Regions from separate parts of the Sinobaca sp. H24 genome, predicted to be linked through region 2. Evidence: riboswitches for the same ligand, from Rfam matches in the RefSeq annotation. Region 2 holds a riboswitch; the other holds the start of a gene.
The links. A riboswitch is a leader RNA that binds a small molecule or an ion and turns the genes downstream of it on or off. The one in region 2 is predicted to bind thiamine pyrophosphate.

Region 1 (3,203 bases), on a different contig from region 2:
TAGAGTTTCATTCGAGCCCCGATCTGGTTTCGAGTATTACGCTGCTCACTACGATTCTAAGCGTTCCTTCCCTCTGGATACTGTTATTAATAATTGGTACTTGAGGGGGTAACAAAGAAAGCGCACTCACGATATAATGAAAGATGCAGAGCGAAAAAGAGAAGGGAGCTTTTTTATGAAAAAATGGGCAGCAGGAAGCACAGCTTTTATGCTTCTTTTGTTAAGTGCATGCGGCGGTTCCGGGGAATCAGAAGCCGAAAGCGAACCTCCAAGCACCGAACCTATTGAAGTAGCCATACATACGGATGAAACAGTGGAGGCTGGAGAAACGGTTCAGGTTGAAGCTCAGGTAGAGCAGGAAGGAGAAGCGGTAGAGGATGCGAACGAGGTTTTATTTGAAATATGGAGAGAAGGGGAGCAGGAAACGGGAGAGCAGATAGAAGGAGAGCACAAAAGCAGCGGAGAATACACGCAGGAGTATACGTTCGAAGAAAGCGGCACTTATTTTATTACAGCACACGTGACAGCCCGTAATATGCACAGCATGCCGACAGAGGAACTCGAAGTAGAGTAAAGAAATGGGAGGGCAGCAGACGCCCTCCCTGTTTTTAAATTAGTTATGCTGTTTGAATTAGAGCGTGTCTTTCTTGCGGATTTCCGAAACGGATTTAGCTCCAATGCCCCAGTTATCGGTTTCCACTTCATCAATCACAACGACGGTCGTCTGCGGATTTTTTCCGAGAACATCCTGAAGCAGTTTTGTCGCGCCTTCAATAAGCTGCTGCTTTTGTTCCGGCGTAGCGGGCTTTTGTTCCTTCGTAATTTTAATATTTACAAATGGCATGATGTATCTCTCCTTTTAATTAACGTATGCATTTAGTATAAAGCTTTCTTCGAGTTTAAACAGTAGTTACTTTATGTTGATTGACAATTCAAACAATGATAGCTTACGATAAACACTAGAACCAATTTAATAGTGTTACCACTAGGGGTGCCTTTTAAAAGGGCTGAGATTGAAGTGATACTTCGGGACTCTTTGAACCTGATCTGGATATACCAGCGGAGGGAAGTGGCTTGTCCTGCTTCTCTCAGCAGAAACCAACAGCCGTCTTCCCTCAGGGGAAGGCGGCTTTTTTAATGAATATACAACGAAACGAACTGCATGCGGTGTCGACAGGCCGGCAGACATTGGAAGAGTGGATGCACATTTCTAAAAAAATCAAAAAATACACGGATTGTTTTCACGTTCGGGAGCCCCTCTGGTCTCTTGAAGAGTTACGAACCGCCATTGAATTTCTGCAGAAAGAAGGGGTGCCGCCGGAGCAGATCCGCTTGAATATACCCGAAGAAAAAAGAAGCTGTTTCAGCGGAACCGGTTTTCATTTGAAAGAAGCTGCTGCACAAAAGCCGGAACAAAGCCTCATGACCGGCTGGTCTGTTCACAGCATAGAAGCTGCCCGTGAAAAAGAAAAGGCCGGCGCGGACTATTTGTTTTTTGGGCATGTATTTTCAACAGGTAGTAAACAAGGCCTTCAACCGCGGGGGCTTCAGCAGCTTTCGATTATCGCCCGAGAGTCACAGCTGCCGGTAATAGCCATCGGCGGAATTACGCCTGAACAGGTGAAAGACTGCATTCGCTCCGGTGCTGCAGGGGTTGCAATGCTGTCGGGTCTTTATGAAGCAGCAGATCCGGAGCGGCAGGCCTGCGCCTATTTTACGAAACTCAACAAGGAGGGAAAATAAATGATTTCCTATCATACCGTAGTGATCGGCGGCGGTATTAATGGCTGTTCAACTGCCTTTCATCTCGCAGAAAAAGGAAAACGGGTGCTTCTTTTGGAACGAAACACGATCGGCAGCGAGGCCTCCAGCGCCGCTGCCGGTATGCTCGGTGCCCAGGTGGAGATTAATAGTAAAGGTGCTTTTTTTGATTTTGCAAGAGCGAGCCGTGCGATGTACGACGAGCTGGTACCTAAACTGGAATCCTATTCGAATGTACAGGTGGACTATATCAAAAACGGAATGCTTAAAACGGCTCATACGGATGAAGAAACAACCCACCTGCTTGAGGTGCTCTCGTTTCAGCAGAAAGCAGGCGAAAAAGTCAGCTGGCTGACCCGGGAGGACCTGCAGAAAAAAGAACCAGACCTTAAAGATGAGACCTTTCAAGGTGCTCTTTATATGCCGGAGGACGGCCAGGTGATGGCTCCATATCTAACGCACGCCTATGCCCAAAGTGCTGTTCATTTAGGTGCAGAAATAATGGAGCATACCTCCGTTTCTTCTATTAAGAAGAAATCAGGGGGATATAAAGTGACTTCAGAACAGATAACAGTTGAAGCGGAGCATGTAGTGATGGCAGGAGGAGCCTGGACAGACCTGCTGGAAGGTGATATTGCCGTCATGCCGGAAATGATTCCCGTTAAAGGAGATATTTTATCGATCCGCCCAAAAAAACAGCTCTTTACGTCAACGATCCACGCTCCAGACGTGTATCTTGTGCCGAAGAAAAACGGCACGGTTACTATCGGGGCAACCGAGCATCCGGGAAGTATGGAAAAGCAGGTATACGCCGGTTCCATTCATGACCTGTTGAAAAGCGCATTCGTGCTGGTACCGGGTCTTGCCGGGGCGGAATTCAATCAGGCATGGAGCGGTATCAGGCCGCAGTCTGCAGATGGACTACCTTATCTTGGTTCGATAGACAATCAAGGTCTCTGGATGGCAGCCGGGCATTACCGGAACGGTATCCTGCTTTCAGCGGGTACAGGAGTCTGGCTTGCCCGAACCATTTGTGGAGAGACAATAAATCAGGAATGGGAGAGGGCGTTTTCTCCCCATCGAAAACAAACAAAGGAAGGTGTTTCCAGTGAAGCTTATCATTAATGGAGAAGAACAGCAGATACCGGAGATGGTGGAATCTGTCGAGCAGCTGCTTGCTCATTTTAACGTTGGACACAAAAAATCTGTTGTAGAAAAAAACGGGGAAATTTTGACTAAACCTGAACAGAAAGAATCGCTGCTGAACGAAAACGACAGGTTGGAAATTGTTCATTTTGTAGGAGGAGGATGAGAGATGCTGAATATTGGAGGATTTTCTTTAGCATCACGATTATTTCTAGGCACGGGGAAATACAAAACAGCTGAGGTGCAGAAACAGGCGGTGGAAGCGTCAGAGACGGAAGTGCTGACATTTGCCGTCA
Region 2 (3,203 bases):
GTCGGTTTCTACCATGGTTTCTACGATCGGCTCATTGACCGGAATACCGGGGTAGCCTACTGTAAGGCCTTCTAAATCCCTCGGTCGTTCTATGTCGGAATCTGCTTTGTACACAACGTGATTAAGCGGAGACCTCACAATAGCCGCTACGCTCACGACCGGGATCCCTTCAGTACGTGCCGTAATGACGTCCGGCTGATATGTGATGCCAAGATCTACTTCTCCTGCTGCCGCCAGATTAAGAGGATCGGTGGGATTGGTAGGAAACATAATATTTACATCCAGCCCTTCTTCTTCAAAATACCCCTTTTCCTGCGCCGTGTATAAGTAGCTGTGAACCGCATTGGGATACCAGTCCAGCATAATATCGACTTCCTGCAGCTCATTGTTTTCTGTCTGCTGATCCCCGCCGCTTTCATTCCCACAGCCTGCCAGCACCAAAACCCCCGCAGTCAGCATCCCCGATCGTTTAAACCATGTGTTAATCTTTTTCATGATCTTCTTCCTCCTTTTTTTGTTGTCGCATATTCGATCGCTTTCACTCCCAAAAACAGGCCGATGCCTAATAAAGACAACAAAACAATTGGGGCAAATACACCAGCCGCGTCCATCTGTGTCATCATTCTGCGGCTGAAATAACCGAGGCCCGCATCCGCCCCCAGCCATTCCCCGATTGCGGCTCCTATAACGCTGAGCGTTACCGCTACCTTTAACCCGGAATAAAAAGAAGGCAGGGCCATTGGAACCTGAACTTTTCTAAAAATCTGCCAGCTGCCTGCCCCCATCGTACGAAGCAGGTCCTCCATATCTTTACTGGCTGCGCGGAGGCCGTCGAACGCTCCAACCGTAATTGGAAAAAAGGTAATCAGCACCGTGACGGCGACTTTGCTCCACATCGAATAGCCGAACCACAAAACGAAAATCGGCGCCAGCGCAATGATAGGGATGGTCTGTGACGTAATTAACAAAGGAAACACACTTTTTTCCACCGCCCGGCTCCGGCTCATAAGAACGGCAATACCGACTCCGCAAACGATAGAGATTGCGAGGCCGGTTACGATAACGAGAAAAGTCGCCGGAAGGTGCACCAGAAACAAAATATCGGCAAGTTCCCCCAGTCTCTGCAGCACAGCAGACGGCGCCGGAAGAATATAAGGCGTATCGTACCAGCGTGCCACTGCTTCCCAAATGATAAAAAATGCAGCTGCCAGGAGAGCCGCACCGGTATAGGAGGTGCCTGCGCTTTTCCAGCGATTCATATTATCCCGCCCTCTCTGCGCATCCTATTAATAAGTTCCCGCTTCAGCTTTACCAGCTCCGGATGGTCACGGTCATTTTCTTTTCTCGGCCTTGACAGCGGCACCGTAATCTCTGTAAAACGGCCCTCTATCGGCGGCTGCGTAAACAATAAAATATGGTCCGATAGAAACAAAGCTTCCTCTATATCATGGGTAATGAAAACCAGCGTCTGTCCGGCCATCTGCCCAGCAAATCGGGTAATAGAATCAAGCGCACTGAATGGCTCATCCAGCATAAGAATGTCACTGCCTCCTACTACCGCCCGGAGAAAAGACACTCTTTGTCTCATTCCGCCGGACAGTTCATGCGGGTATTGGTTTTCCACCCCGTCCAGGCGAATGCTTTCAAATGGGCGGACACGTTACGCGCCGCTTCTTTTTTGGGGACCCGTTTATTTCCAGGGGAAGCATGCCATTTTCCAAAATAGTCCGCCAGGGCAGCAGAAGATCCTGCTGCGGCATATAGCCGACACGTCCAAGCCTTGTTTCAGGTACAGAACCATGCAGAAGAACCGTGCCCTGATCAGGATGACTTAATCCTGCTGCCAACCGGAAGAACGTGGATTTTCCAGAACCGCTCGGCCCAAGCAGGCTGACAAATTCACCTTCCTTCACCTCTGCCTGTACATGTTGAAAAATCGTCCTCTGACTGCCTTTATATGTGTAGGTCACATCTCGAAATTCCAGTGCTGTCTCCTGATGTTCAGGTCTATACCGTTTATTCATTTTCTGCCTCCCTGCCCCACCACAATCCCGGAATCCCAACACAAAAAAGCCGCTCCAGCAGGGGAGCGGCGGAAAAATCAGTTCTATCAATAAAAACAGCTCGATCGGCTGTTTCTTCAGGTGAACCTTCCGCACTTCCCTCCGCTGGTGTTATCCAGATCAGGTTCCAGGGTTAGGATGAACAACATCCCTCTCAGCTTTTCAGCACCCCTAGTGCTTGTGGTATGAAATTATCTGTCTTCTTAAAGATAGCATACATTGAAAGCAGATTGTACCGGGAGTTTTATTTAAAGAAAAATCTCTGCTCCTGTATATTCAGCACACGTGATATGATTAAGAAAACGTCTACATTAGCTAGGAGAGGCTTTATGACCGATACAATACTTACCATACACCTTATTGTTATTGCTGCCGTCCTTCAGGTGCTATTTCACCAGACCAATATGAAGCGTACGGCAGTTCTTCTTCACTACGTGCTGCGATTTATGTACCTTCCAGCCATTTTTACCGGCGGGCTTGTGCTTGGCCTCCGTCCTGTTTATCTGGGCGGGCTGTTAAAAATTGCCTGCGGCTTTATCAGCGTCGGTTTAATCGAAGTCTACTTAGTTCAGCTGTTTAAAAACACCAGACACCGGCTGTTTACCCGGTTTATGATAGGATTTGTACTATTTACTGTTATCCTCGGATTAACACTGCCCCAGGGTATCTCTCTGCTGTAGGAAAAAAATGGACATCTAAAGGAGCGCTTTTTCATGCCAAAAAATAAAAAACAATTTGCCGTTATCGGCCTGGGCCGATTCGGAGGCAGTATCTGCCGTGAACTCTATCATTTGGGCTACGAAGTTCTCGCCATTGACCAGGATGAAGAAAAGGTGGATGAATATGTTACCTACCCAGACAGATGAAAAAAAAGCCTTAAAGTCGTTAGGGCTTGGCAACTTTGACCATGTTGTCGTCGCGATCGGTGATCATATTCAGGCAAGTGTGCTCACCACACTCGTATTAAAAGATATGAATGTGCCGATTGTATGGGCCAAAGCCCAGAATAAATACCACCAGAAAGTGCTTGATAAAATCGGCGCCGACCGCGTAGTCCACCCGGAATTTGATATGGGAATACGCGTAGCCCACAATATGACTTCCGAAAAGGTTATTGATTTCATCGACTTAAGCAACGAC

Region 1: another riboswitch for thiamine pyrophosphate. It lies ahead of MMY81_RS25065 (thiamine phosphate synthase); the one in region 2 lies ahead of MMY81_RS33935 (ATP-binding cassette domain-containing protein).

Annotation. Positions count from the first base shown of each region.
Region 1 covers NZ_JALBWT010000029.1:37,050-40,252, forward strand. The annotation lists gene MMY81_RS25050 (AEC family transporter) at 1-104, shown strand, start outside; gene MMY81_RS25055 (FixH family protein) at 176-574, shown strand; gene MMY81_RS25060 (tautomerase family protein) at 632-844, opposite strand; TPP riboswitch at 978-1,085, shown strand; gene MMY81_RS25065 (thiamine phosphate synthase) at 1,138-1,743, shown strand; gene thiO (glycine oxidase ThiO) at 1,744-2,886, shown strand; gene thiS (sulfur carrier protein ThiS) at 2,870-3,073, shown strand; gene MMY81_RS25080 (thiazole synthase) at 3,077-3,203, shown strand, end outside.
Region 2 covers NZ_JALBWT010000005.1:142,397-145,599, forward strand. The annotation lists gene MMY81_RS36250 (ABC transporter substrate-binding protein) at 1-495, opposite strand, end outside; gene MMY81_RS09490 (ABC transporter permease) at 492-1,259, opposite strand; gene MMY81_RS33930 (ATP-binding cassette domain-containing protein) at 1,256-1,624, opposite strand; gene MMY81_RS33935 (ATP-binding cassette domain-containing protein) at 1,644-2,024, opposite strand; TPP riboswitch at 2,144-2,246, opposite strand; gene MMY81_RS09500 (DUF1516 family protein) at 2,393-2,743, shown strand; partial or broken gene MMY81_RS09505 (potassium channel family protein) at 2,777-3,203, shown strand, end outside.